2 regions of the Streptococcus sp. 2018WUSS126 genome follow, and region 1 is predicted to be linked to the other one. Evidence: predicted binding sites of a transcription regulator. Region 1 holds the regulator's gene; the other holds the start of a gene.
The links. The regulator HrcA, encoded in region 1, represses chaperone genes, less so after heat shock. The targets are predictions, from matches to a motif close to TTAGCACTCNNNNNNNNNGAGTGCTAA.
Positions count from the first base shown of each region.

Region 1 (15,786 bases):
TCATTCAAACCTGTCGGAGTGACGATATTTACTGTGACATATTGATCACCAATAGCTCCACCACGAACACTTGGGGCACCTTTTCCTTTGAGTCGGAAGGTCTTACCAGTCTGGGTACCTTCAGGAATGACCATATCCACATCACCGTGAACCGTTGGCACATGAACTGTATCTCCAAGTGCTGCTTGGACAAAGTTAAGGTTCAGTTTATAGTGAATAGTGGTCCCTTCACGTTCAAACTTGTCTGAAGGTTGGACCTGAATGACAACGTAGAGATCTCCATATGGACCTCCATTGAAACCTGCTTCACCTTGACCTGCCAAGCGAATACGTTGACCGGTTTCCACACCAGCTGGTACCTTAACCGTTACCGTATGGGCTTGTTTTTCATGACCAGTTCCATGACAGGTTGTACATGGATCTTTAATTTGTTTTCCGCGACCATGGCAGACATCACAGGTCATTTGACGGCGCATGGTTCCAAGTGGAGTTTGGGTGTCCACATTGATCACTCCAGAACCATGACAGCGCCCACAGGTTACTGGACTTGTTCCAGGTTTGGCACCTGAACCTGTACAGGTTCGACAAGTTGCCTCACGGTTATAGGAAACTTCACGTTCCACACCAAAAATCGCTTCTTCAAATTTCAAGTTGACCGCATACTGCAAGTCATCCCCTTGACGAGGTGCATTAGGATTGCGCGTCGCACCACCTCCACCAAAGAAGCTAGAGAAAATGTCTTCAAAGCCACCGAAACCTGCTCCGTCGAAACCACCAAAGCCACCTGCTCCTCCGCCGAAGCCACCGTTTGCTCCAGCAGGACCATACTGGTCATAGGCAGACCGTTTTTGCGGATCGCTCAAGGTCTCATAAGCCTCTTGGACCTCCTTGTATTTATCCTCCGCACCCGGATCCTTGTTAATATCTGGATGGTATTTCTTCGAAAGCTTCCGATAAGCCTTCTTAATCTCGTCTGGCGAAGCGCTCTTAGAAACGCCCAGACGATCGTAATATTCTGTATTGTTCATATAAGATACCAAGCCCGTTAAAAGCAAAGTGAAAATAGGAAATCGGCAGAAAATCCCGATTTTTCTAGACGATTTATCTTTTTCACACAGCTTTTAGGGCGGGTTCAATTCCTTTCGTTAAAAAATAGACGAAACTCAGAAAGAAGCCTGTGTTCGAATTACCGAACTTGTATTCCTTTCTTTGAAATGTTGAAAGTAGCCCGTGTTCAGTTACGAACACATTCCTTTCTATAAAAGATTAGAAGGGTATTTACCCAAAAACAGAGGCTGGGTTGCAACCTCTGTGATTGGAAATTTTATTGACGAATGATTTCTATTCTCGAGAAGATGAGAATTGAGTTCGAGCTAATAATTTCGGAAAAAATGATTTTCCGAACCCTAGATACTCAAAGAAATTCAAGATTAGGCTAGGCAACTGGACGAAGATTGAACTAGAGTTCATCGAGGAGAGTTAACAAAACCTAGTGAAGAATTTCGTGGCTCGGGATAAAAAGGTCTCCTGAACCATTTACGACGTGAGAAAACAAAGTCGATAATACTTTGTTTTCGAGCTAGTAAGACACCTAGGTTAGCCGCAATAGCGGTAACCGTTAACTGATGAGCTACTTTTAGTAGCCATCAGTTTTGGTGTGTTACTTTTCAGTAAACTCGCCGTCTACGACATCATCGCCTGCGTTGTTAGCTGTTTGGGCACCTTCTTGGCCAGCGGCTGCTTGTTGTGCTGCTGCGGCTTGCTCGTAGAGTTTCACTGCAAGGGCTTGGGCTTTTTCGTTGAGGTTTTCGAGTTTCGCCTTCATGTCGTCCAAGTTGTTTGCTTCTTGAGCTGCTTTCAACTCGTCAAGAGCTGCTTGGGCTTGGTCACGTTCTGCGTCGAAGCCTTTGCCTTCTGTTTCTTTAAGAGTTTTCTCAGTCGCAAAGATTGCTTGGTCAACATCGTTACGAAGGTCAACTTCTTCCTTACGTTTCTTATCTGCTTCCGCGTTTGCTTCTGCATCTTTCATCATGCGGTCGATTTCTTCGTCTGTCAAACCTGAGTTAGATTGGATAACGATAGTTTGCTCTTTTTGCGTACCAAGGTCTTTGGCTTTTACAGAAACGATACCGTTCTTGTCGATGTCAAATGTTACTTCGATTTGTGGAATACCACGAGGTGCTGCAGGGATGTCTGTCAATTGGAAGCGACCAAGAGTCTTGTTGTCCGCTGCCATTGGACGCTCACCTTGAAGTACGTGGATGTCAACAGCTGGCTGGTTGTCCGCCGCAGTTGAGAAGACCTGTGATTTAGAAGTTGGGATAGTTGTGTTGCGGTCGATGAGTTTTGTAAATACGCCGCCCATTGTTTCGATACCAAGTGACAATGGTGTTACGTCGAGGAGGACAACGTCTTTGACATCACCAGTGATAACACCACCTTGGATAGCCGCACCCATAGCAACGACTTCGTCAGGGTTTACTGATTTGTTTGGCTCTTTACCAGTTTCAGCTTTTACAGCTTCTACAACGGCTGGGATACGAGTTGAACCACCGACAAGGATCACTTCGTCAATTTCTGACAAGCTAAGGCCTGCATCTGAAAGGGCTTGACGCACAGGTACTTTTGTACGTTCTACAAGGTCGTAAGTCAATTCGTCGAATTTCGCACGTGTCAAAGTCATTTCCAAGTGAAGAGGACCTGCTGCACCTGCAGTGATGAACGGCAAACTGATTTGAGTTGATGTTACACCTGAAAGGTCTTTCTTAGCTTTTTCAGCCGCATCTTTCAAACGTTGAAGAGCCATTTTGTCAGCTGACAAGTCGATGCCGTTTTCTTTCTTGAATTCTGCTACCATGTGGTCGATAATCTTTTGGTCAAAGTCGTCACCACCGAGCTTGTTGTCACCTGCTGTGGCAAGTACGTCAAAGACACCGTCACCAAGTTCAAGGATAGATACGTCGAAGGTACCACCACCAAGGTCGAATACCAAGATTTTCTCGTCTTTGTCAGTTTTGTCCAAACCGTAAGCAAGGGCTGCTGCAGTTGGCTCGTTGACGATACGTTCTACTTCAAGACCAGCGATTTTACCAGCGTCTTTTGTTGCTTGACGTTGAGCATCATTGAAGTAAGCCGGAACAGTGATAACAGCTTTAGTTACTTTTTCACCAAGGTATTCTTCAGCGTAGCCTTTCAAATATTGAAGAATCATAGCTGAGATTTCTTGTGGTGTGTATTCTTTGCCATTTGCTGAAACTTTTTCCGAAGTTCCCATTTTTGATTTGATAGAGATAATGGTATCTGGGTTAGTTACTGCTTGGCGTTTTGCCGCATCACCAACGATGATTTCACCATTTTTGAAAGACACAACAGACGGAGTTGTGCGGTTTCCTTCTGGGTTTGCGATGATTTTTGATTCAGTTCCTTCAAGAACTGCAACTGCTGAGTTTGTTGTACCTAAGTCAATACCGATAATTTTAGACATATTTATTTCCTCACTTTTATAATTACTTTATTTTTATTTACTATACATTTTAAACTCTTCTGGAAACTCTGGATCAGCAAATTCATTCATAATTCCACTTGGAACTTTGATACTATCCAGCAGCTCTTCAATACTCTGTTCTGAATTTTGATAGTCCACTCCGTAAAAATCTAAAACTTCTTCTCCATAAGTATTTCGAAATCCATCATAATCAACATTATGTCCATTCCATCCATGTCGATCATCTTGTTCAACAAATTCACGTAATTCTTCTATAAAGTCACGATAATTAAACATATTTTCCTCTTTTCTATTTACCTTCCGACACCACCACCATAGCCGGCCTCAACAGACGTTCATGCAACTTGTAGCCTTTTTGGAAGACTTGTGCGATGTGTTCTGCTGGGCAGTCGTCTGTAGCTGGGACTGTTTGAATGGCCATATGAAGATTTGGGTCAAAGACATCTGTTGCGACTTCTTCTACCCCTTCTTCTTTGAGGGCTTGAATCAAACTTTCTTGTACCATCTCCAAGCCTTTTTTGACATCTTCTGTCAGACCTTCGACTTGAAGGGCACGCTCCAAGTTATCCAAGCTCGGCAAGATTTTCTTAGCCAAGTCTTGCGAACGATAACGTTGAATGGTTTGGCGTTCCTCGTTGGCACGGCGTTGAATATTTTGCATTTCAGCATGGGCACGGAGGTACTTGTTTTCAAATTCCTCTGCACGCTCAGTTGCCAAATCCAACTCTGATTTTTCAGGCATTTCGACAACTTCTTCTGTTGTTTCAACTTCCTCTAGGATTTCTTCATTTTTGATTTCTTCTGACAAGTTGTTCACCTCTTCATTTTCTATTATTACTTTGACAAATAATAAATTGAGTTCGGGCTAGAAACTCAGAAAAAAGATAGATTTCCTTGTGTCTGATGACACTGCGTCAATCTCCTATTTTTCAATCGTTTCCTTCACGCCCTCACATCTTAATTGACTTCATAATGATTACTACTTAAATATCTGTAGTAATCGGTTAATTTCATAAATAGGACGCGGCTGATGATGTTGATTAAGCTCATCTGCCTACGGTAGTCCATGTCAACAGGACCAAGCAAACTCATCTGGGCCATGCCCCGATAGGGGATTGGAAAGCGATGATGAATGACTGTCACATCCGCTAGGGCAGGATCCCTATGTTCCGCCACAGAAATGCTGGTCGGCTGGTTTGGCGCCAAGCCTTGCCGCAACTCTGGGGCTAATAGCTGTGGGCTATCCAAGAGCTGATAGGTGGCGAGATTGCCATAGGTCAGCGAAGCGACCTTTCCGCTAATAAAGACTGATTCTTGGAAGAGGTTGGCAAAGATGTAGTCCATGAGATCCAAGACATTGTCCGTCGTGGTAAAGTAACGCTGCACCACTTGGGGAATCTCCGTCCGCAGCTTGTAGTGGATTGCCAAGACCGTCTGGTCAACGAAGCGTTCATCCACCAGGCGTTTGAGCACTTCCAAGTCCCTGGTCAAAAAGTTCTTGGGAATGGCAAACTGAACAGTGACAGGTTTGGACTGATCCAAGGTCAAGACTGCCAAGGCATCATGGCTACTAAGTTGCACGATGTCAAAGGAAGTCAACTGCTGACTGGTCGGCTCCACATCTAAGATGACCGAAGTGTAGCCTGTCAAATCCGCTAGGACTGTACTGGCCCGCTCCAAGATGTCTTCCAACTTGAAGGCTTCAAAGTCGAAGGCCTTGACCACCTGATAAACATCTTCTTCATTGATGTGTTCCAAGTTGAGCGAGTGGTTGACAAAGTATTGAAAACCAGCCCGACTGGGCATCCGACCGCTTGAAGTATGAGCTTTTTCTAGCAAGCCCAGTTGCTCTAGCTTAGCCATATCATTGCGAATGGTAGCTGAACTAGAAGCAATCATCTCCTGCAAGGCCTTAGAACCAACCGGCTCATGATGGCGCGTAAACAATTCAACAATCAGATTCAAAATATCATTTTGACGTTGGGTAATCATCTCCGCTCCTTTCATGAACACTGTTGATTTTTTTATTTTTAGCACTCTATAACGATGAGTGCTAAACTTTATACTCCCATTATACGCCGAAAAAATGGATTGTCAAGAGAAAAAGACAAAAAATTAGCACTCTTTTACCTAGAGTGCTAAAAATCGGTCTAAGGACCTAGAATGGTGGAATGTCTCAAAAATAAGTTCTTCCAACAAGTATTTCTATCTTACTTTTCTTCCTTCATGTCAATTAAATTCCAAAAATTTAAAATCATTATCAGCGTTATAGCAATCAAGCTGATAAAACTGTTTCGATTTAGAAAAACCACAGCAAAGATTGCAAGAGCATTGATGAGAGTTGCTATACGTTTTTGTTTTGTCATTTTCCAACCTCCTTATACTTCTGACGCAAACGCATCAAGCCGATAGAACAATAGAGTAAAACTGGTAGGTCAGCAACTGCCATACCAATCATAACAGCAGGCAACTTCAAGACATAAAATAGCAAGATAAAGAAAACAAACAAGGAACTAGCCAGTAGAAACTGTCTGGTAATAATTCTGTCAATCATCTCGAACTTACTCTGACGGTCACTATAAAGCTCAACTTCTCCTAAACTCTCATTCTTTCTAAAGTATGAAAAATGATTACAATCACCGACATATTCCCAGCCATAATCTGCAAACATCTGGAGGTATTCTGCCTTATCCTGACCATTTGGCTTAAAATCCAGTTGATAGATAACTTCTTCAGGTAGACATTTCTCAAAGATATAGAAAAAGCCAAATTTATTTTTTTGAAATTTCCATCCCTGACGGTGCTGCTCTGCCAGATAGACTTCTTCCTTTTCAAAATCAGGCAAGAAGAAGAAATGAATTTCTGTCTTAGTTTCCATAACTTTCCCCCTTGCTATTTCGATAAAGGCGTTCAATTCGAGCCAATTCTATATCCAGAATTTCTCGACCTGTTGCTGTTATTTGGTAAAACTTTCGCTTGTCTTCTTCTCTAACAAAGACAATCAAGCCGTCTTTCTCCATTTTCGATAGGGTGCCATACATGGTCCCAGGGCTAATCACGACCTGACCTGCCGTGACTTCCTTGGTCTTCTGGGTAATATCGTAACCATGTCGTTCCTCCTGTAAATGAAAAAGAATATAGAAGGCTGTTTCTGTCATGGGAACATAGACGCGTTTTAACTTATTGTTCATAAAATACCTTTCGCACTACGATACATCGAACTTCGATGTATAAATTACATCGCACCTCGATACACTTGTCAAGAAAAAAATCAGAGAAAATCCCTGATTTGATTCTTATTCCCCTTGGGCAATCAATTCTGCTCCGCGTTTGCGGTAGGATAAATCCCCAATTGCTTCAATGGTAAATTGACCATTTTCGTACTTGAGGACAGTAATAGAACCATTGTCCAAGAAGAGATTGGTTGGACTTTCTGGTTGAAGCAAGTTGACCAGCGTTGCAATGGTCATACCGTGGCTAACCACAAGGGCATTGCCGCCGCCCTGTTTTTCCAAGTCTTGAGCAATGGATTCAAAACCTGTCAAAATACGATTGCTAAGCACTTCCCATGATTCAGACCAACCAGCTGTGTCTGCTTCTTGGATACCTGCTGCGATTTCCGCAAAGGACATGCCTGTCGCATCAACTGTCCCTTTCAAACGAGGCAGGACACCTTGGAAAAGCTCGGCATCATACATGCCCTCGAAACTACCAAAGCACCATTCACGGATACGCTTGTCTTGGTAATATGGGATTTTTCCTAAAATTCCCAACTCACGCTGGGCGATGGTCATGGTCTGAACGGTCCGTCCCAGGTCACTAGATACGGCTAGTTTAAAATTAATGCCCGCATCCTTGAGCCCCAAGCCCAGTTCACGAATTCCTTCCTCACCAGCCTTGGTCAGCGGTGTATCACACCAGCCCTGCACGCGCCCGATGGTATTAAACATGGTTTTCCCATGTCGAGAAATATATAATCTTACATCTGCCATAGTGTTCTCCTTGTCTTTTCTTACTATTAATACTCTTCGAAAATCAAAAGCAAACGTTGTTGACTTGATTTGATGAACTTCAGTTCTATCTGCATCTTCGTCGCCTAGTCTGCTTTTGATTTTCATTGAGTATAAGTATAGCAAAAAACCGACTGCTTGTCGCAATCGGTTTACGTTTTTAGTTCTTAAAACTATGAATCGGTGCTGGAATTTGTCCGCCACGGTTGATAAAGTCCACAGACGAAGCCTGATTGACCTTCATGACAGGGGCTGTTCCCAGAAGCCCACCAAATTCAATCATGTCCCCTTCTTTTCCAAGTGGAATAATACGGACCGCAGTGGTTTTCTGGTTGATAACCCCAATGGCCGCCTCATCCGCAATCATAGCCGCGATCGTTTCAGCAGGCGTTGTTTCTGGAATGGCAATCATGTCCAAACCAACTGAACAGATAGCCGTCATAGCTTCCAATTTTTCAAGGTTAAGCGAGCCATTTTGCACCGCCGCAATCATGCCCTCGTCCTCAGACACAGGGATAAAGGCACCTGACAAGCCACCGACTTGGTTGCAGGCCATAACTCCACCCTTTTTCACTGCGTCATTGAGCAAAGCCAGGGCAGCAGTCGTTCCGTGCGTACCTACGGTTTCTAAGCCCATTTCCTCCAAAACCCGAGCCACTGAGTCGCCAACAGCTGGCGTCGGGGCAAGGGACAGGTCCACGATACCGAACTTAACACCCAGGCGTTCGCTGGCCATATTGCCGACCAACTGACCGATACGGGTAATCTTGAAGGCCGTCTTTTTGACGGTTTCTGCCACCACATCAAAACTCTCGCCACGCACTTTTTCAAGGGCACGCTTGACCACACCAGGCCCAGACACGCCGACATTGATAACCACATCCGCCTCGCCGACACCATGGAAGGCACCAGCCATGAAAGGATTGTCCTCGACCGCATTGGCAAAGACCACCAGCTTGGCCGCCCCCATATCAGAAGCCTCCGCCGTCTCCTTGATGATCCGCCCCATGTCCCGCACAGCCGTCATGTTGATGCCCGTCTTGGTCGATCCGATGTTGACTGACGAGCAGACTTTTGTCGTTTGGGCCAATGCCTGCGGTATAGAGTTGATGAGGATTTCATCCCCTTTCTGGTAGCCCTTTTGAACCAGAGCTGAAAAGCCTCCGATAAAATCGATGCCGATCTCATGAGCCGCCTTGTCCAAGGCATGAGCCAAGGGAAGATAATCCGTGGCATCCGTCGCCGCACCAATCAAAGCAATGGGCGTGACCGATACCCGCTTGTTGACAATGGGAATTCCCAGCTCTGCCGCAATCTCATCACCGACTGCTACCAAGTTCTTGGCCTTGGTCACGATTTTGGTATATACTTTCTCCGCTGCCTTATCGATGTCCGAGTCGATACAGTCCAAAAGGGAAATCCCCATGGTAATGGTCCGAATATCGAAGTGTTGCTCCTCGATCATCTCAATGGTTTCTCTAACCTGTCTAATATCCATGACCGCTCTCCTTACAAATTGTGCATGGCATCAAAAATCGCCGCACTTTGAATGTTGATTTTCACGTTCAAATTTTGACCAAAGGCATCCAATTCCGCACGAAGTTGCGTGAAATCTTTCTTCTCATCTGATGACACCACCGCCATCATGGTAAAATACTCATCCAAAACAGTTTGAGAAATATCATCAATATTCAAACCCAATTCCGCAATCTTAGTCGCAACACCCGCAACAATTCCTGACTTGTCCTTACCGACAACTGTAACAATAGCTTTCATCTGAACACCTCTTCTAAATTTTCATTTATTTTATCATAAATATGCAGAAAAAGGTAGAAATCTTCTAGATTCTACCTCTAACGTACGTATTTATTTTACCAATTGCGACCGACGGGCATAGGCTTTCCAGTCAATCCCACGCGCTTCGCACCAATTTTGTACATTTGGAGCCAAGACCAAATCTTTCTGACGGAGTTCTGCGATGTTTTTAGCACCCAGCATGGTCATGATTTCAGCCATCTGCCATTGGAAGGTGTTAATAGCCTGCAAACCGTCGTCAAAACGATGCCCCTTACCATCCTTGACGTACTGGAGAAAATGATTGGACATACCAACAAGGTCTGCACCGAGGGCCAATGATTTGACAATATCTAGTGGCGTCTTAATACCACCAGATGCAATCAGGCTTGGGCGAACTTCTTCAGGAACAGACATGGCTTCCACCAAGGATGTCACAGTTGACTGACCCCAACCTTCTAAATAAGCATAATCATTGAAAGTACGACGGGCATTTTCAATCTTGGCAAAATCCGTCCCCCCAGTACCAGATACATCAATGGTCTTAACACCGACAGAAGCCAGCTGGGCCACTGTTTCACGGCTCATGCCAAAACCAACTTCCTTGACGATGACAGGTACTTCCATCTCTCGCACCAAAGTTTCAATATTCTTCAACCACATGGTAAAGTCACGGTCTCCCTCAGGCATGACAATCTCCTGGGGTGCATTGACATGGATTTGGATGGCATTGGCCTCCAACAAATCCACCGCCCGCTTGGCATTCTCAACACTGTGATGGGCACCTAGATTGGCAAAAATAATGCCATAAGGATTTTCCCGACGCATAACAGAGAAAGTTTCCGCAACAGACGGATCCTTGATCGCCGCACTAACCGAACCCGAAGCCAGAGCAATCTTCCCAAAATGCCCCATAATTCCCAAGAGGCGATTGATTTCCCGCGTCTTCTTGCTTCCACCGGTCATGGCATTGATGAAGAATGGAAAGGCAAAGTCCAAACCAGCTACACTGGTCGAAATATCCACTTCATCCACCTTGGTCTGAGGTAGGGAATGATGGACAAACAAGGTCTCCGTAAAGTCCTTGGCCGGTGTGGTACTGTATTGCTGGTTGGCCAAGCCAACGTGTTGATCCTTGCGGTCTAAACCAAATTCTCCTAAATAAAACATAGGGTTCTCCTTATTCTCTACTTGTGATCTTTAGTTGGAGTGGAAGAATGCCGGCTTGTTGCCAAGCCTTCTCAATCGCTACTTTTTGTTCCGTACTGTCTACCAAGCAAATGCCGCAGTCACCACCGCCTGCACCAGATGATTTGGCCACCGCTCCATAAGTCTGGGCCAGGTCACAGAGTTGGCTCAGTCGAGGCGTTTCAATGACCAAACCCATTCCTCTCGCAAAATCTTGTAAGAGCTTGCGGTTCTGAGAAATGGCCTGTCTAGCAGCTGTTCGATTACCTGTTTGACAGGCCGCTATCAACTGCTCTACACAGGTCTTGGAGTCGGCTAGAAACTGGCTATGAATGCGCTCTTTTTCTGCCTGACTTTTTTGGCTTTCCATCTGGGAAACCAATCGATCTGTCGAAGCCGCCGAACCTGTCCAGCCAACCAAGAGGTCTAAGCCCTCGGGTAACTGGATAGGGCTGATGGACAAACCCTGCCAATCACTTTCCACCAGATCCAGCAGGGACAGCTCTGCCATTTTCCCTAAAAGCCAAGAACGGTCCAGGGAATGATAGGCAATCAAGCCACCAAAACTGGAAGCCGCCAAGTCACCGAAGGAACCCGTCATGCCTAGCTTGGTCTGGACCAAGGCTGCCAGCTTGTAGGTCAGAAGGGCATCTGGTCGGTGACCGTAGTAGGTCAGCAGGGCCTTGACCGTCGCAACCGTCACTGCCCCTGACGACCCCAAGCCGTACTTGGCACCTGAGGTCTGATCATCCAGGTCTGACTGGACCACTAGGCTGTAAGTTGCTTGACAGGACTGACCTTTGGCTGTCAGATAGGCTTCTGTCACCTGCATGGCAGTTTCAATCAGAGCATAGGGATGGTCACCTTGGATATAAACGGCACCTTCCTTACGCTCCCAAGTCAGATAGAGGTCTGCTTGCTGGCTGGAATGAAGAAGGCCTCGGTCACTTGTTTCTATGGTGACAGTCAGGTATTGGTCAAGGGCTGCAATCACTGCGGGATAGCCTGCCTCGACGACTGCGTATTCCCCTGCTAGAAAGAGTTTTCCAGGTATCTTTACTTGTACTTTCATGCTACAAGCCCTTTTCAAACGCTGCTTGTGAGGCCTGCCACTCGTCTTCGCTGAGGACGTAGGCGGCAGGACCAGGCTTGCTGGTAATGATTTTCTCCCTTGGGAAGACTTTGGCCAATTCATCTACTAGCTCATCCATTTGACTTGCTCGGCAGAGGACCTTGACATTCGGTCCTGCATCCATAGTCATGTAGGCTGATAAGCCACTTGCCTCACGAACCTGACGGACTGCCTCTTGGGCCACTAGACTATCGGCTGACCAGTATGTAAAGGGCGGATTAGCAGATAGAGTTGTCGCATGCATTTTCATACCATTGTGCTCTGTGATTTGACCAAGTTTTTCAAAATCACGGTTGGCAATAGCTGCCTTGATGTCCACCAAGTCTTGTTTGGCGGTTTCTACCCAGGCTGTGTAAAATGGTGAGGTGGCAACCGTATGGTCCATTCCCTCTCGGCTGGCAATTTTTTTCGGTCCAGTATTGACGGCTAAGACGACCATGGCAATATCCCAATCGGCATCATCAATGGGATGAGCCATAGAATCTTCCGAACCCGTTCCCATATCCCATTCGACAAAGCCACCGAATAGGCTACGTGTGCTAGAGCCAGAACCCCTGCGAGCAAGGGTTGATAGGGTGGCTGGTGACAAATCTAAATCCAAGGCAGTTGCGGTTGCCAGTGCAAGTGCTGCGAAGGCTGATGCTGAGCTGGCCAAACCAGCCGCAGTCGGAACAAAATTTAGACTTTCCACTCGGGCAAATGCCCTTTCACCTATATATTCGCAAAACAAATCCAAAAATCGAGAAATTTTTAAAATTTCTTTTTCTTTTTGTAAGATTCCGTTGAGATAGAACTCATCCGCAGTTAATTCTGGGTCAAAAACGACCTTGGTATCAGTATAAAATGCGTCAAGGGTCAGGGATAAACTGGAATTCATAGGTAGGAATAATTCCTTATCGCGTTTTCCCCAGTATTTAATCAAGGCAATATTGGTATGGGCACGGGCAATGCCTGTTTGTTTAGTCATTGGTTTCTCCTAAGTACTGTATCCAGGTTTGGCGGGCACCTGCTTGGTCAAGGATATGTGCAAGGTTTTGGGCATCTTGGGCTGTTCTTGCCAGGGCAATCATGCAGCCACCTCGGCCGCCACCAGTTAATTTGGCTCCGAGGGCTCCATTTTCTTGGGCAAGACTGACTAGCTTATCTAGGCTAGGATCAGACACGCCTAATTTTTGTAGGAGGGCATGAGCTTGGTTCATTCTGCTGCCTAGAAGCTCTGCCTGGTCTGTGGCTAAATCTTCCTTGGCCTGTCGGGTCAAGTTACCCAGTTCTTCTACTAGCTTGATAGCCTCTGGCTTTTTCTCCAACAAATCCGCCACGTCTGAAATGGCTTCTAAGGTGTTTCCCGTCACGCCTGTATCAGCCACTACCAAGTGGGCACGGAGTTTCAGCTCCAAGGGTTCGATGGGCTGGTGCTTGATATAGAAGACGGGGGACTTGCCGCTGGTGGTCGCCGCATCTATGCCTGATGGATTGCCGTGAGCAATTTTTTCCGAAGACTGAACGATGTCCCATAGTTCGCTGTCAGTCAGTTCTTTTTCATAGTAGGCAAAGAGGGCGCGTGCTACTGCAACTGCCACAGCTGCACTGGATCCCATGCCGCGCTCGGCAGGAATGGTGGAACTAATCTCGATATGAATAGCTGGGTCTGTCGGTGCTCCGATACGATAGAGCGAGAAACGGATGGCATGCTTGAGGCTTTCCCAGATTTTTGGCATCTTGTGAACTAAGCCTTTATAGAAGTCACAAGCAACAGTCAGCGCTTCCCCTTGAGCAGTTACCTGAGCAATAATTTCAACAGCAGAAAAAGGCATAGCAATTGCTGGTTGCCCATAGACCACCGCATGCTCTCCCATCAAAATGATTTTCCCATTTGCTTTTCCTACTACCGACATACTTTTCTCCTTATACAATCACTACTATTATACCACTTTTACATAAGAATAAAACACACGAAAACAGCCGACCGCAGTCGACTGTTTTCTAGGAGATTATATGAAAAAGATATGCCAGCCGTTTGAGCTTTAGCTCTTACGGATGACGATACTGAATGAAATTCAGTAAAGTTGTTCGCTATTTCTAGCTCGAATATAGTATAAATCTTTGAACTTAAACAAAACTGAAAGTTTTCTTAGACTTTTCTAAAACGATTTCTCATACTTATTTACTTAAAACTTAACACGAAAACAGCCGACCGCAAAATGAGGCTGGATCTTCCTCTTTACTTTGAGTTTCAAGGCTCAAACCTCTTACAGTCCACTGGACTGTAAAATTCATACAATTTTTTATATTATCGTATCTAAAAAGTTGAATACAACCTAGATACTCGGAACTGTTAGTACTTCTCATCTTTTTATACCAATCAAAAACATCTAATTCCGACTTATTCTGAGGAATTTAGGTGTTTTATTATTATCTAAACTGATTCCAAATTTTAACTTAGTATTACTGGTGGAATCTTATCACCAAATAAAATCACATATGTAAGCAATAATACACTAAATTTAATTAATTTCTTTTTCATCTTGCGACTCCTGTTCCAATAAATCTATAAAGAATGACTGAGCTAAATTTTTTAAGAGCTCGTCGCCTTCTAAGTCATAAACAACTATTGATTTTTTGACCATATCAATTGCTTCTGAAATAATGGAGCGTTTTGCTAATATGTTGGCTCTCATTAACAAAGTATTGCCTAGCATAAATAGGGTATTTCGACTCTTTAATATTTCTAGTGATTCTGCATTATAAACCAAGGCTTTTTCAAACTTGTTACACAGGTACAAAATTCTAGAATATCCGTATTGAAATAATACTTTCAACTCCCAATCATTTGACTCATGATAGTGATGAATGAGACTTTCATATTGGTTCATTGATGTTACATATTCTTCTAACTCCGAATATATTCCCGCAATAGCAATACCAACTCGTAAAAATAGATTAGCATTTTCAACCAAAGTAGGCCGCAACCCTTCCAAAATCTCTAAAGCCTCATTTGACTTTTTGTATTTCCCAAATAACAATACCCCATTAAGGTATTGTATATATGGCATTTGAATTGGAGATACAGAATCTTTTGAAATAAATTGTAAAAAATATTCCAATGTATCATACTCTCTTCGGTAAAGAATGGATTTCAACTCATCCGTAAGAATCGATTCCTCTGTACTCTTCTTTAATTGAAACAATTCCAATATCACACTAGAATCAATGTCTAATTTTTTGACGAGCTTAAAAAATAATTCGACTGATGGAGAAACTTCAGCTTTTTCAATTTTACTAATAACTGCTTGAGCACAAATACCCTCAGACAGTTCTTTTTGACTAAATCCTTTCTCCAAACGCGTCCGCTTAATAAGACTAGCAATTTTTTCTTTCACAATTCACATTCCAATTCATAGTATTTTCTCTATTGTACCACTATTCGGATGAATTTCCCATATCTCATCGTATAGGCCAAGATCCGACTCTGAATAGTGATGAGCAACCTCAAAGATTGTAATTGGTAAATTGGCAAGTTTTTTACGAATGAGGGCTGAGGATTGTTTATCAATTGCCGATGTCCCCTCATCAACTAACAAGATTTTCTTATTATGAAGGAGGGCTCTGGCAATCTCAATACGTTGTTTTTGTCCTCCTGATAACTGCGCCCCATTTTCACCATAATATTTCTCTAGACAATCTTCACCTAGCTCTTCTACCAAACCCAGTTCTGAAAGCAAGGCTAACAACTCCTCCTCACGGACAGACTCAAGTGCCATTAAGAGATTCTCTTTTAAGCTTGCCTCAAAATAGTAGGGTGATTGTTGGATTCTTGCCATTTGAATGCTAGGATTGTTTATTTTCTTCTGATGATTTAATACAGATATTTCCCCTTCCAACGGTTGCAGTACACCCTGTATGCTATCTAGTAAGGTCGTCTTTCCACTTCCTGAAGCTCCTCTAATAAGTATTTTACGACCATACGGGACTGTGGCATTAAAATTTTTGATAATTGCTGCCCCATGTCCAATGGCTACTCCTGAAAAATGAATCTCAGGAGTCAATATTGATTCATCAATATGATTTTCAGACACTTCCTGTTGCTGAGTATCCTGTAACATTTTCTCTAATTTTTTTCGAGTTGGCTCCGTTGATTGTATCATTCGTAAATAGTT
Region 1 is NZ_JAOTGB010000016.1:49,508-65,293, reverse strand. It holds gene dnaJ (molecular chaperone DnaJ) at 1-1,028, opposite strand, end outside; gene dnaK (molecular chaperone DnaK) at 1,661-3,484, opposite strand; gene ODU34_RS07280 (hypothetical protein) at 3,518-3,781, opposite strand; gene grpE (nucleotide exchange factor GrpE) at 3,795-4,313, opposite strand; gene hrcA (heat-inducible transcriptional repressor HrcA) at 4,463-5,497, opposite strand; gene ODU34_RS07265 (hypothetical protein) at 5,716-5,871, opposite strand; gene ODU34_RS07260 (DUF2812 domain-containing protein) at 5,868-6,383, opposite strand; gene ODU34_RS07255 (PadR family transcriptional regulator) at 6,373-6,696, opposite strand; gene ODU34_RS07250 (histidine phosphatase family protein) at 6,802-7,497, opposite strand; gene ODU34_RS07245 (PFL family protein) at 7,676-9,013, opposite strand; gene ODU34_RS07240 (ACT domain-containing protein) at 9,025-9,291, opposite strand; gene fni (type 2 isopentenyl-diphosphate Delta-isomerase) at 9,382-10,479, opposite strand; gene ODU34_RS07230 (phosphomevalonate kinase) at 10,490-11,569, opposite strand; gene mvaD (diphosphomevalonate decarboxylase) at 11,571-12,596, opposite strand; gene mvk (mevalonate kinase) at 12,589-13,524, opposite strand; gene ODU34_RS07215 (helix-turn-helix domain-containing protein) at 14,134-15,009, opposite strand; gene ODU34_RS07210 (ABC transporter ATP-binding protein) at 15,025-15,786, opposite strand, start outside.

Region 2 (15,786 bases), on a different contig from region 1:
TACCTGCTTCACGACGCTCCTCATCAGACATTGCATAGATATTAGATTCTACTGGGGCTGGTGCTTCAATTTTATTTTGAATACCTTCCAAGCCAACTTCCAACAGAACGGCCATAGCTAAGTATGGGTTGGCAGTTGGATCAACCGAGCGCAATTCCAAACGAGTTCCCATTCCACGTGATGCAGGTACGCGAACCAATGGTGAGCGGTTTTTACCAGCCCAAGCAATATACACAGGAGCTTCAAAGCCTGGAACCAAACGCTTGTAAGAGTTCACTGTCGGGTTTGTAATAGCAGTATAGTTATAAGCATGCTTAATCAAACCACCAAGGAAATGGTAAGCAGTTTGAGACAGCTGCATACCGCGAGGATCTTCTGGATCAAAGAAAGCATTATTCCCATCCTTATCAAAGAGTGACATGTTACAGTGCATACCTGAGCCAGCAATACCAAACTTAGGCTTGGCCATAAATGTCGCATACATACCATGCTTACGAGCAATTGTTTTAACAACTAACTTGAAGATTTGAATATTGTCACAAGCTTTTAAGACATCCGCATATTTGAAGTCAATTTCATGCTGACCTACTGCCACTTCGTGATGGCTCGCTTCAACTTCAAAGCCCATCTCTGTCAAGACATTGACGATTTCGCGACGTGTATTATCAGCCAAGTCCGTTGGTGCGAGGTCAAAGTAACCACCTTTATCATTTACTTCAAGCGTTGGATTTCCTTGTTCGTCCATCTTAAAGAGGAAGAATTCTGGTTCTGGACCAAGGTTGAATGAAGAGAAACCTGCCTCTTCCATGTGACGAAGCGATTTCTTCAAATTTCCACGTGGGTCACCAGCAAAAGGCTTAGCATCTGTTGTATAAATATCACAAATCAAGCCAGCTACACGGCCATTTTCATCACCCCAAGGGAAGATAGTCCATGTATCCAAGTCTGGGTAAAGATACATATCTGATTCATTGATACGAACAAATCCTTCAATAGATGAACCATCAAACATGACCTTATTTGACAAAACCTTTTCGACCTGCTCATCAGTTGCTGGAATTTCTACGTTTTTCATCACTCCCATGATGTCTGTAAACATAAGACGTAGGAAGGTAACGTTTTTCTCTTTGATATCGCGCTTGATATCTGCCACTGTGAATGTCATTATTTTTCTCCTCTATTTTAAAAGCTAATTACGATGAACGGAAAATGGAACTAGGACTTGAAAATCGTCCCTGACGACTGAATTCATCATGTAAGATACGACGGACATCTTCATCAGTCAAGGTTTTCTGCTGTTTTTGGACCTTAGCTTTCGCTTCCCGATTTGCATATTCCTTCTTAATCGCAGCAATATTCAAACCTTCATCCAAAAAATCCTTGATTTCTAAAAGTAAGTCCATATCGTTTAGAGAATACAAGCGACGATTCCCTTCATTGCGATCGGGCTTAATCAAGCCTTGATCTTCATAGTAACGAATTTGACGAGCAGTTAAATCTGTCAACTTCATCACACTACCGATCGGAAAGATGGCTAAGGAACGACGAAACTCTTTTTCTCTCATAACGAACTCCTTTCTGCCTACCATTATAGGAGAATTTTTTTTTGAGGTCAATAGGCGATGTTATATTTTATGACATCATTTATCCTGAAAACGTTTTTTTATAACATTCACATCATAATTAACTAGAATCGCAATGAAAACTCCGATAAAGGTTTCAAACACACGAATAAACACATATTGAATCGTATCACCAGCAGGGATAGACAATGTAATAATTAATAAAGCTGACACTCCACCAATAATTCCCGCTTTATTATTCATCGCCACATTTGTCATAATCGTTAACATGACAAATACCGGAACAAAAACCGCAGTCACCCAAAAATGATCTAGGAATAACCTATCCAAAATAAAGAAAAGTAGCGCATAAAAACCAGCAATAGAATTACCCAGAATACGAGAAGCTCCAAAATGGACACTCTGATCGAAATCTTCTCGTAAACTAAACACAGCCGTCAAAGCCGCAATCTGAATCCCTTGCCAACCCAGAAAACCAAACAAAAGAATAACTAGGAAGACTGCCAAACCCGACTTGAACGTTCGCATCCCCAACCGAAATTTCTTTGGATCAAATGTATATTTTTTAAACATACCTCTATTCTAACATGATTTCAGAAAATAGAATAGCAAATACCTGCCCAGCTTTTCTTTTCTCCTAAGCTCGACTGGAAAAGCCTCCTGTTCACGCCAGCTTTTCGAAAAACCAATAATCTGCCACTTTAAATCAGCCGCAAGAGGGAACCCAGAAGTAAGATAAACGAATAGACACTGCAAAAACAACGCTTTTTTACATTTATATTTTTGTTTGGTAGCTGAATGGCAGTTGTGACCAAGATTCAGCCTTGCGGGGTTCGAATAGCCCAGTGGACTATTTGAAGTTATCACCAAGAAAAAAACAAAGCAACAAGCTACGAAATCATTTTTGACAGAAGCTTCGCTTCTTCTATTTCTAACCTCAACATATCTCCCAGATATGTTGAGCTAACTTACCGCCTATTTTTCATTTCAGTAAGCACCGCAAGCCCTGGAAGTACACCTTGCTAGACTGTCTAACTCGCTTAGCTTCATAGAAACTCTACACGATGCACAAAATGCAACGGAAATCCGTTGCATTTTAGCCTTTACCTAGGCTGATTTTCTAAACTCACTAGGTTCACAGAAAATCTAGCCTTTGTACTAGAAAAGAGCTGGTCTCCCAACTCTTTTCGTCGTTCATACGCAGTAGCTGAATAGCAGTTCACTTTGCTACGCTTGTGACCAACCTATTCAGCCTTGTGGGGTTCAAATAGTCCAGTGGACTATTTGAAGCTGTCACCCAATAAAAACAAAGTGACAAGCTACGGAATCATTTTTGACAGAAGCTTCGCTTCTTCGATTTCTAACCTCAAAATATCCCCCAGATATTTTGAGCTGACTTACCGCCTATTTTTCAGTAAGAGCTACGAGACCAGGCAATACTTTTCACCTTGCTAGACTTTCTAACTCGCTTAGCTTCGTAGAAACTCTACGCGATGCACAAAATGCAACGGAAATCCGTTGCATTTTAGCCTTCAAGTCCATTGAACTTACTTTTCAGTCAAAGCTGCAAGTCCTGGAAGCACTTTACCTTCGAGGAGTTCCATTGATGCACCACCACCAGTTGAGATCCATGAGAACTTGTCTGCACGGCCAAGGTTGATAGCTGCTGCTGCTGAGTCACCACCACCGATGATTGATTTCACGCCTGGTTGTTTCACGATCGCGTCCATTACACCGATTGTACCAGCTTGGAAGTCTGGGTTTTCAAATACACCCATAGGACCATTCCAAACAACTGTTTTCGCACCAGTCAAAGCTTCGTCAAACTTAGCGATTGACTTAGGACCGATGTCAAGACCAAGGAAGCCTTCTGAAACTGCTTCACCTTCAGTGTCACGAACTTCAGTGTATCCAGCAAATGCGTTAGCTTCTTTTGAGTCAACTGGCAAGATCAATTTACCATTAGCTTTTTCAAGAAGTGCTTTTGCGACATCCAATTTGTCTTCCTCTACAAGTGAGTTACCGATTTCGATACCTTGAGCTTTGTAGAATGTGTACGTCATACCACCACCGATAAGAACTTTGTCTGCTTTTTCAAGAAGGTTCTCGATAACACCGATCTTATCAGATACTTTTGAACCACCAAGGATTGCCACAAATGGACGCTCTGGAGTTTCAACAGCTTCTTGGATGTAAGCAATTTCGTTTTCCAAAAGGAAACCAGCTACTGCTTTTTCTACGTTTGCTGAGATACCAACGTTTGATGCGTGTGCACGGTGTGCAGTACCAAATGCATCGTTAACGAAGATACCATCACCAAGTGAAGCCCAGTATTTACCAAGTTCTTCGTCGTTTTTAGATTCTTTCTTACCATCAACATCTTCGAAACGAGTGTTTTCAACAAGGAGAACTTGTCCATCTTCCAAAGCATTGATAGCTGCTTCCAATTCAGCACCACGAGTAGCACCTGCAATGAAAGCAACGTCTTGACCCAATTTAGCTGCCAAGTCAGCCGCTACAGGAGCCAATGATTTACCTTCTTTGTCAGCTTCTTCTTTCACACGACCAAGGTGAGAGAAAAGAATTGCACGTCCACCTTGCTCAAGAATATACTTGATAGTTGGAAGAGCTGCTGTAATACGGTTATCGTTAGTGATAACGCCATCTTTCAAAGGCACGTTGAAGTCCACGCGAACAAGAACTTTTTTGCCTTTCAATTCTACATCTTTAACAGTCAATTTTGCCATTAGATAAGAACTCCTTAAATTATATTTACTTTACCATTGTATCATATTTTCTGTATTTTTTCTTGCATAAAGATATTTTTTTCACAAATGTTATGAAATCTAAAACTATCGCCTCGTAATCAGATTTTTCAAATTCTAAAGTTGCCAAATCAGAAACAACTTATGCCATCCTTGCTTCTTAGCATAAGGAAACAGCTATATTTCAGCAATCAAAACAAAAAAAGAGGCCGAAGCCTCTTCGATTTTCACTAAGGATTATTTAGCGATTTTTGCGAAGTACTCAAGAGTACGAACAAGTTGTGCAGTGTAAGACATTTCGTTGTCGTACCATGAAACAACTTTAACCAATTGCTCGCCATCAACTTCGATAACTTTAGTTTGAGTTGCATCAAACAATGAACCAAATGAGATACCTACGATATCTGAAGATACGAGTTGGTCTTCAGTGTAACCAAATGATTCAGTAGCAGCAGCTTTCATAGCAGCGTTTACTTCTTCAGCAGTTACTTTCTTGTCAAGAGTTGCAACCAATTCAGTTACAGAACCTGTTGGAACTGGAACACGTTGTGCAGCACCGTCAAGTTTACCGTTCAATTCTGGGATTACCAAGCCGATAGCTTTAGCAGCACCAGTTGAGTTAGGAACGATATTTGCAGCAGCAGCACGTGCACGACGAAGGTCACCACCACGGTGTGGTCCGTCAAGAACCATTTGGTCACCAGTGTAACCGTGGATTGTAGTCATCAAACCTTTTTGAACGCCAAATGCATCGTGAAGAGCTTTAGCCATTGGTGCCAAACAGTTTGTAGTACATGAAGCACCTGAGATAACTGTTTCAGTACCATCAAGGATGTCGTGGTTAGTGTTGAAAACAACAGTCTTAACATCGTTACCACCAGGAGCAGTGATAACAACTTTTTTAGCACCGTTAGCGTGGATGTGTTGCTCAGCTTTTTCTTTAGAAGCAAAGAAACCTGTAGCTTCCAAAACGATATCTACGCCATCAGTAGCCCAGTCGATGTTTCCTGGCTCACGCTCAGCAGAAACTTTAACGAATTTACCGTTAACTTCGAAACCACCGTCTTTAACTTCAACAGTACCGTCGAAACGACCTTGAGTTGTGTCATATTTCAACAAGTGTGCAAGCATTACTGGATCTGTAAGGTCGTTGATACGAGTAACTTCAACACCTTCTACGTTTTGGATACGACGGAAAGCAAGACGACCGATACGTCCGAAACCGTTAATACCAACTTTAACTACCATGAATGATTTCCTCCTTATGAAAATCGAGTTCTTTATTTTAAAAGGCAAGCCTTTTAATCCTTTTGTGAAAATATTAACTTGTAAGCCTACAAGCATCTTTTCAACGTTTTTATTATATAACTATTTACCGAAAATTGCAACTGCTTACCGGTTCATCTTATGTAAAAAATAGAAGGCCAAAAAATAAAAGCTAAAAATCATAGCCATGCGTTCTCTCGGGTGGTTATGACTGGTTAAATACTTAACTTAATAGCATTGCCATACCTCGACACATTTTTTAACGATTCTTGGTTTACTACTACTTCTATTTTTTACCTAAAAAAGTGTCTACCGCCCATTTTGGACCGCAGACACCTCTATAATCTTTTACCACACCCGTAAGCGGTCTTCTGGTTTCACATACATTGGATCCCCTTCTTTGACATTGAAGTCTGTATAGAATTGATCAATCTGGTTGACAATGTTGTTAACCCGATATTTAGCTGGTGGATGTTCGTCGCTGATGCTGGCAATAGCAAATTCTTTGGTGGTGACTTCACGCCATGCTTTACCATAAGACTCGAAGACTTTCTTCGTATTGTAGCCTTTTTTCTGAGCAATATCAATGGCAACCGTTAAACCACCGAGATCCGCCATGATTTCACCGGTTGAAATTTCGCCATTGACATAGTAGCCCGGAGCCACTTCCAATTTAGAGTAGATATCTGCTGCCTGTTGAACCTTTTTATTAAATTTTTCAAGGTCTTCTGGTTTCCACCAGTTGACAAGGTTCCCTTTTTCATCAAATTGAGAACCAGCCTTATCAAAGGCATGGGAAATTTCATGACCGATAACAGCCCCGATTCCACCCAGATTTTCTTCGGGACTAGCTTTTGGATCGTAGAGAGGAGCCTGTAAAATCCCCGCTGGAAAGACAATTTCGTTGTTAGTTGGGCTGTAATAGGCATTCACCGTGTGAGAAGGCATGCCGAACTGCGACTTATCAAAAGGCTTGCCAAATTGCCCCATCTCTTCACGCAATTCAAGTGTTTTTACCATATCGAAGTTAGAAAGAAGACTTCCTCCTTCTTCTTTGGATTGGATAGCAAGTTGTGAGTAATCCTTCCACTGGTCTGGATAGCCGATTTTAACAACCAATGTATCTAGTTTTTTCAAGGCCCGCATCTTGGTTTCTTCAGACATCCACTGCACTGCTTTGATTCGCTCTGCATAAGTCGCTTTAATCTCTTGAACCATAGATAGGATATTAGCCTTGGATTCTTCTGAAAAATGGTGTTTAACGTAAACTTTGCCAATCATATCGGAGAAATTTGCATCAATGGCCGCTTGAGCAACTTCTTCCTGACTCGGAGTATCTACCGCACCAGTTGCTACGCCGTCGTATTTCGCTTTTGCCTCGATTAAATTGCTTGACAGATAATCATTGTAATGGGCAATCACACGATATTGGAGCAGGGCTTTAAGAGCGTCTAAATTCTTTTCTTGATAGAGTTCATTTAATTTTTTTAGAGCATCTGGTTCTGATACGACTGTCGTTGGAGCATTCTGAAGTCCTAACTCAGAAACCAACTCAGCAATCGGTAGGTTGGGAACCAGTGCTTTGACCTCATCCCAAGTCTTCTCGTTATACATGGCTTCAAAGTTATTGGCTTCTTCTTTTGGCCGTTGCACTGCAGCCATCTCTTTTTCCAAATTAAAGAGGAGGTCTGCCTTAGAAGAGGCTTCTTTTGAGGATTCTCCTGCCAAGCTAAACACTTCCTGCAGATAGGCTTTAAAGGCTTTTTGGTTTTTCAGTGAAAATTCATCTGTGCCATCATAATTTTCTTTTGGAAAACTTAACTTGTGAGGGTCAACGTAGATGGTGTTTTTGTTACTGTCTTTTATATCTTGAGTAACGTTTATATGAAGCAAATTGCGGATGTTTTTGCCGTATAGGGCTACCAGAATCTTGTTAAGTTCTTCCATGGTAGAGGCTTTTTTAATCTCCTCTAGATAAGGCTTGATAGGCTCTAACCCCAATTTGTTGCGAGTATCAAAATCGGCTGCCAATCGGTAAAAATCAATAAGTTTTTTCTCATCACTACCAGCTTGCAGCTTGGAATAGTCCATATCCAGCTGGTCAATCATCTCCTGGATTGCTTCTTGCGTTTTCTCAGAGAGTTGACTCAGATTATCTATTTGCGATTCACCGGCACCTAATTTTGTATCTTTCAACCATTGCGCATTGATATAAGAATGAAAATCCGTCTGTGGTGTTGCTTCACCTGCTTTGGGAGCCGAGGAATTACTTGTGCCACAGGCTATCAAAAATGTCGCACAGGCGACTGCTACTAATGAAAATTTTAGTTTTTTTCTCATGGTTTCTGTCCTTTCTTTTTATTGTTAATGTGCTTAGTACCACTATTTCATAACCATACAAGCATCCTCCTTTAGTAATTAGCGGTCCTAAACTACTCTTTCATCGATCTACCTTATAAGGATTCTAACATTTATATCTGCTTTTCTTCTGTAGCCTATCTATTAATTCTCTTATTTTTTGTAACCATTCCCAAACAAAGTAATTCTAAATAATTTAAGACATTTATTTTAGCAAATTGAGTGAGAGTAGGCAAGAACTCGAACGGTCAAAAGAGTTCAGCAACAATTCCTAATTTCAAGTTATTAAGCTAAAACAATCTATTCACAGACCGTTTTAATCTATTTATTTCACAATAGTCGGACCTGAGAGTCACTGTTGAGTTCATCGGCAACAGGAATCTTATACCCAATGAAATCCCCAAATAGCAAACCCTGATCTTTTGTTAGCCATCCACACCTAAATTAGGGTAATTTTTTATAAATTGTAGCTTTCTCATTGTATATTTCCAAAATGAATCTGGCGGATACCTGTTTTATATAGTGTAGTCGTTTAGTTTGTTTTTAGCACTCGCTTCAAAGGTTCAGGGAACCTTTGAAGGCTAGAGATAGGGCGAAGCAAGTTCGCCTCAATAGCTACAGGTTGCTAGAACAGCCTTTAGGCTGTTCTAAGTTAGAAATAAGACTTGCCTCGCAAATCACCTCTGTAAAGTACGGCAAAGCGAGTTCAAATACTCCAGTGAAGTGTTCGAAGCTGGAAACAGGAAAACGAAGTTTCCTCGCTCGTCGAAGTAATCAAAGATAAACTACTGATACTCAATAAAAATCAAAAGTAGCCTAGGAAACGAAGCCGAAGATAGAACTGGGGTTCATCAAGGCAAGTTGACAACGGATAATTTTGATTTTCGAAGAGTATGAGTATCACGCTCAGATGTGTGACATATCCGTCGTACCAAAAAACACCTACCCGAAGGTAGGTGTAGATAGGCAATTATGCATTGCCACCGTTTTTCTTAATGATTTCATCTTGTACAGATTTTGGTACATCTTCGTAGTGATCAAATACCATCATGAAAGTACCGCGACCTTGTGTTGCTGAACGAAGAACAGTTGCGTAACCGAACATTTCAGCAAGTGGCACATAAGCACGAACGATTTGTGTGTTACCACGAGCTTCCATACCATCAACGCGACCACGACGTGCAGTAACGTGACCCATAACGTCACCAAGGTTATCTTCTGGTGCAGTGATTGTTACAAGCATCATTGGCTCAAGGATAGTTGGTTGAGCTGATTTAGCTGCTTCTTTAAGGGCAAGAGATGCTGCCACTTTGAAGGCTGTTTCTGATGAGTCGACATCGTGGTATGAACCGTCGTAAAGCTTAGCTTTAACGTCAACGATTGGGTAACCAGCAAGAACACCGTTAGCCATAGATTCTACGAGACCTTTTTCAACCGCTGGGATGAATTCACGTGGAACCACACCACCGACGATAGCGTTCTCGAACTCGAAACCTTTACCTTCTTCGTTTGGTGTGAATTCGATCCAAACGTCACCGAATTGACCTTTACCACCAGACTGGCGTTTGAAGAAACCACGAGCTTGTGTAGAAGCGCGGAATGTTTCACGGTATGATACTTGAGGAGCACCTACGTTTGCTTCAACCTTGAATTCACGACGCATACGGTCAACAAGGACATCCAAGTGCAACTCACCCATACCAGAGATAACTGTTTCACCAGTTTCAACGTTTGTTTCAACGCGGAATGTTGGATCTTCTTCAGCCAATTTAGAAAGGGCAATACCCATCTTGTCTTGGTCAGCTTTAGACTTAGGCTCAACCATCAATTGGATAACTGGTTCTGGAACGTGGATTGACTCAAGGATGATTTTTGCTTTTTCATCTGTCAATGAGTCACCAGTTGTAGTATCTTTCAAACCAACCGCAGCGGCGATGTCACCTGCATAAACAGTTTCAATTTCTTGACGGCTGTTTGCGTGCATTTGAAGGATACGTCCGATACGCTCACGTTTACCTTTAGAAGTGTTCAATACGTATGAACCGCTGTTAAGGACACCTGAATATACACGGAAGAATGTCAAACGACCTACGAATGGGTCAGTCATGATCTTGAAGGCAAGAGCTGCAAATGGCTCTTCATCTGATGCATGACGCTCTTCTTCAGCGTCTGTATCTGGGTTAACACCTTTAATAGCAGGGATGTCAAGTGGGCTTGGAAGGTAGTCGATAACCGCATCAAGCATCAACTGAACACCTTTGTTTTTGAAGGCTGAACCACACAATACTGGGAAGAATTCAACGTTGATAGTTGCTTTACGGATAGCAGCTTTCAATTCTTCGTTTGTGATTTCTTCACCTTCAAGGTATTTCATCATCAATTCTTCATCAGTTTCAGCAACTGCTTCAACCAATTTTTCACGGTATTCTTCAGCTTGCTCAAGGTATTCAGCTGGAATATCTTCTTCAAGAATATCTGTACCAAGGTCGTTAGTATAGATTTCAGCTTTCATCTTGATCAAGTCGATGATACCACGGAACTCATCTTCAGAACCGATTGGCAATTGGATTGGATGAGCATTTGCTTGAAGACGCTCGTGAAGTGTGCTTACTGAGTAAAGGAAGTCAGCACCGATTTTATCCATTTTGTTAGCGAATACGATACGTGGAACACCGTATTCAGTTGCTTGACGCCATACTGTTTCAGTTTGTGGCTCAACACCTGATTGTGAGTCAAGAACGGTTACCGCACCATCAAGAACGCGAAGTGAACGTTGTACTTCGATTGTGAAGTCCACGTGTCCTGGTGTGTCGATGATGTTTACACGGTGGTTGTTCCATTGAGCTGTTGTCGCAGCAGATGTGATAGTGATACCACGCTCTTGCTCTTGCTCCATCCAGTCCATTTGTGATGCACCTTCGTGAGTTTCACCGATTTTGTGGATTTTACCAGTGTAGTAAAGAATACGCTCAGTTGTCGTTGTTTTACCCGCGTCAACGTGCGCCATGATACCGATATTACGAGTTTTTTCTAATGAAAATTCGCGTGCCATGAGGTTTGTTCTCCTATAATTTTAGTTTTGTACTTTATTATACCATATTTTAAGAAAAGCGAGTGGGCAAGTCCCACCCGCTTGATTTCTTACTAATGGTGTGAAATGGTTGAGGCAAGCCTCAATCCAATTTGTGATGGTTGAACGAAGTTCCTTCATCTAATTGAGTTCAGTTAACTTCCATATATCCAATTTAGAAACTGAACTCGGACTAAACGCTTGGCAAAAAAGATAAATCCTCCTAGAGTCCACAGACTCTTCGTCGCATTTCCTATTTTTGCTATGCGTTTTATACGTCCTCGTATCTTATTCTTAGTTGAATTTTAGCTACAAATGTCTGCCAAAAAGATAAAATCTCCTAGAAACTGAAGTTTCTTCGTCGCTTTTCCTATTTTGGCTAGCATTTGCTTAACGCTAAAATATCCTATATTACCAGCGGAAGTGTGCGAATGCGCGGTTTGCTTCTGCCATTTTGTGAGTATCTTCACGTTTCTTAACAGCTGCACCAGTGTTGTTTGCTGCATCCATGATTTCTTTCGCAAGGCGATCAATCATAGTGTGCTCACCACGGTTACGAGCGATTGTTACCAACCAACGAAGACCAAGTGTTGTACGACGCTCTGGACGAACTTCAACTGGGACTTGGTAGTTAGAACCACCGACACGACGTGCACGTACTTCAAGTACAGGCATGATGTTTTCCATTGCTGTTTCAAATACTTCAAGTGCATCGTTACCAGTTGCTTCTTTGATTTGATCAAAAGCACCGTAAACGATTGATGCAGCAGTACCACGTTTACCGTCCAACATAACACGGTTAATCAAACGAGTTACCAATTTTGAGTTATACAATGGATCTGGCAATACTTCGCGCTTAGGCGCTTGATTTTTACGACTCATTTATATTTCCCCTTTCTTAGCCTTTTGGACGTTTAGTACCGTATTTAGAACGGCCTTGCTTACGATCGTTAACACCTGCAGTATCAAGTGCACCACGAACGATATGGTAACGTACCCCTGGAAGGTCTTTTACACGTCCACCACGAAGAAGAACAACGCTGTGCTCTTGCAAGTTGTGACCGATACCTGGGATGTAAGCAGTAACCTCGATAAGGTTGCTCAAACGTACACGAGCAAATTTACGAAGGGCTGAGTTAGGTTTTTTAGGTGTCATTGTTCCGACACGAGTTGCAACACCGCGTTTTTGTGGTGATGAAACGTTTGTTTGAACTTTTTTACGGCTGTTGTAACCAACGTTCAAAGCTGGTGATTTAGATTTTTCTACTTTAGACTTACGTGGTTTACGTACCAACTGGTTAATTGTAGGCATCTACATTCTCCTGTATATATTTTTTATTTTTGGTGATAGGGCATTGGTGACAACCCCTATCTGTGTGTACTTTTGCAACATTTGTCAGCACGTCCCTGTACACTCTTGAGAGACCAAAAGTAAAAAGTACCGTCTAATATAGTACCACATCCCAAACCCATTGTCAAATAGATATGTTTGAAATTTTCAAGAAAAAAACACAGCCAATCAGCTGTGTCATTTTGCCATTTCTTAGTAGCCCATACCCATTCCATCCATACCTTGTGGCATAGCTGGAGCGGCTGGTTCTGGTTTGTTGGCAACGACTGCTTCAGTTGTCAAAATCAAGCTGGCTACGGAAGCCGCATTTTGAAGAGCTGAACGTGTTACTTTAACAGGGTCAATGATACCTGCATCCATCATGTTGACCCATTCGCCTGTCGCAGCATTAAAACCTGTGCCAAGTTCTGAATTCTTCAGTTTATCAATGATAACTGAACCCTCATAACCTGCGTTATAGGCAATCTGACGAACTGGTTCTTCCAAGGCACGAAGGACAATATTGCGTCCTGTTTCATCGTCGCCTCTCAACTCCAATTTCGCTACGCTATCGATAACATTGACAAGGGCTGTACCACCACCTGCAACAATTCCTTCTTCAACTGCGGCACGTGTTGCGTTGAGGGCATCTTCGATACGGAGTTTCATTTCTTTCAACTCAGTCTCAGTAGCGGCACCGACTTTAATAACTGCAACACCGCCTGATAATTTGGCCAGACGCTCTTGCAATTTTTCACGGTCAAATTCTGAAGTTGTTCCCTCAATTTGTGACTTGATAACAGCGACACGGTTGGCAATGGCTTCTGGATTTCCAGCACCTTCAACAATGGTTGTACCATCTTTGTCAACCACAACTTTGGCAGCCTGACCAAGTGCTTCAATGGTCGCATCTTTCAAGTCCAAACCAAGGTCTTCTGTAATCACTGTACCGCCAGTCAAAATCGCGATGTCTTCCAACATAGCTTTACGACGGTCACCAAATCCTGGCGCCTTAACAGCAACAACGTTGAATGTACCACGAATCTTGTTGAGAACAAGTGTAGGAAGAGCTTCGCCATCCACATCGTCAGCAATAATCAACAATGGACGATTGGTTTGGAGAATGCTTTCCAAAAGTGGCAAAATATCCTGGATATGAGAAATTTTCTTATCGGTAATCAAGATGAATGGATTTTCAAGCTCAGCCACCATCTTTTCATTATCTGTTACCATGTATTGTGACAGATAACCGCGGTCGAATTGCATACCTTCAACCACATCCAATTCTGTTTCCATACCGCGAGACTCTTCAATGGTGATAACGCCGTCTGTTCCCACGCGCTCCATAGCTTCTGAAATGTACTCACCGACTTTTTCAGAACGGGAAGATACCGCTGCGACTTGAGCAATTTCAGCTTTATTTGACACAGGACTTGCTTGTGCTTTCAAAGCTTCAACCGCTGTTGCAACTGCTGCTTCAATCCCACGACGGATACCGATTGGGTTGGCACCTGCAGTTACGTTTTTCAAGCCTTCGCGAACAATCGCTTGAGTCAAAACAGTGGCAGTTGTTGTACCGTCACCAGCAATGTCATTGGTTTTTGAAGCCACTTCGGATACCAACTTAGCACCCATATTTTCAAAATGGTCTTCCAACTCGATTTCTTTAGCAATGGTCACACCGTCGTTTGTAATGAGTGGTGAACCGTAAGCTTTTTCCAAGACAACATTACGACCTTTTGGACCCAAGGTTACTTTGACTGTGTCAGCCAGAATATCGACACCACGGACCATGCTTTCACGTGCATCTGCTGCAAATTTAATTTCTTTTGCCATTTTCCTACCTCTATTCTACAATTGCCAAAATGTCTGCTTCACGGATGATGTGAACGGTTTGGTCTCCGTCTTTAACTTCCAATCCTGCGTGAGCATCAATCAAAACAATATCTCCAACTGCCACCGCTGGGGCAACCAAGTCACCATTCAAGGTACGAATCCCTTGTCCGATCGCTAGGACACTTGCTTCTTTTGTCTTTTCTTGACTTGCACCTGCTAGGACAAATCCACCAACTGTTTGTTCTTTTTCTTCAATTTTTACGACGATACGATCGCCCAATGGTTTCAACATGGTATTACCTCCTAGTCTTTTTAGCACTCTTTACCTCCGAGTGCTAATTCACATTTCCTATTGTATCACTTGGTCAAAAATAGTCAAGAAAATTCTACTCCTTTTTCGCTAAAATCCTTCTTAAGTATGAGACAGAATTTACCTATTCATTATTGGCAAACTATGCTATACTATTTTTAAAAAGTTAGGGGGTATTCATGAAATTTTTTAGAGATTTAAAAACAGATTACCTTGAAAGCCGATTTTCAGCCTACGAAAGTTTTGCAGAATGGTTTTTAAAACGTAAATTAGGCTTTTGGGGGAGTGGGAAAGAACTCGACTGGTCAAAAAGAGTTCCCCTCACTTCCAAACAGTAGGTTCGGGCTAAAATAGTCCACTGGACTATTTTACTCCCACCCCCGCACAGCTCAAAAGGTTCAGTGAACCTTTTTGAGGTTGAAAATGAAGCGAACTCTGTTCGCAACAGTCGTAAGGTCAGATTTGGAGTGTGAAACACGAACAAAGCTGCCAATCAACCACTGCGCTGAGATGTTGACACGAACTCTGAGAAGTGAGACTGGACTTTTTGCCCCGTCACCTATCTACTCTGGCTAGTCTGGATATTTTTCTTTAGCCACCCTCACTACATCATCTTTTTCTTCTACGGAGTTATCCTACTTTCTCTAATTATCATGCTGATAGAATGGTGGAAATATAGAAAATGAACAGCAAAAAACGCCAACTTTCGTCAGCGTTTTTAAGGAGATATGAAAAATATTTAGGATTGACTATAGTATAACCTACTTTTCAACATTCTCCATCGGTCTTGGGACGGATATTAAAACGGCAATTCTTCCTCTTCCAAGACCAAATCAGCTAGGTCATCGCCAGTATTGTTTTCACGTATGGCACGTTGGGCGCGGCTTTCTAGTAATTGGAAAGATTGGCCTAGAATCTCTGTCACATAGTGATTGCTGCCGTCTTTTTCGTATTTACGGGTCCGCAATTCACCGTCAATAGAAATCAGACTGCCCTTGCTACCATAGGAAACAAGTGTTTCCGCCAGTTTTCCCCAGAAAATAACATTGAGAAAATCTGCCTCACGTTCACCATTTTCTGTCTTAAATCGTCTATTAACTGCAATGGTTACACGAGTCAAATTTTTGCCAGTTGGTGTTTGAGTGAGTTCGGGTTGGGCCGTCAAACGACCAATTAAAATTGTTTTATTATACATATTACATCCTCCTACTTATCTATTCGTAGAAAGTTCATAAAAAGAAAGAAAATCATGAAAGAATTAATAGAAA
Region 2 is NZ_JAOTGB010000011.1:30,808-46,593, forward strand. It holds gene glnA (type I glutamate--ammonia ligase) at 1-1,165, opposite strand, end outside; gene ODU34_RS05405 (MerR family transcriptional regulator) at 1,194-1,565, opposite strand; gene ODU34_RS05410 (aromatic acid exporter family protein) at 1,641-2,156, opposite strand; gene ODU34_RS05415 (phosphoglycerate kinase) at 3,131-4,330, opposite strand; gene gap (type I glyceraldehyde-3-phosphate dehydrogenase) at 4,586-5,596, opposite strand; gene ODU34_RS05425 (M13 family metallopeptidase) at 5,963-7,954, opposite strand; gene fusA (elongation factor G) at 8,943-11,024, opposite strand; gene rpsG (30S ribosomal protein S7) at 11,454-11,924, opposite strand; gene rpsL (30S ribosomal protein S12) at 11,941-12,354, opposite strand; gene groL (chaperonin GroEL) at 12,586-14,208, opposite strand; gene groES (co-chaperone GroES) at 14,219-14,500, opposite strand; gene ODU34_RS05455 (hypothetical protein) at 14,698-14,856, shown strand; gene ODU34_RS05460 (single-stranded DNA-binding protein) at 15,318-15,713, opposite strand; gene ODU34_RS05465 (DUF2785 domain-containing protein) at 15,768-15,786, shown strand, end outside.
Region 2: groES (co-chaperone GroES) is a predicted target of HrcA. The motif match lies at 14,521-14,547, and genes of this name have one in related genera.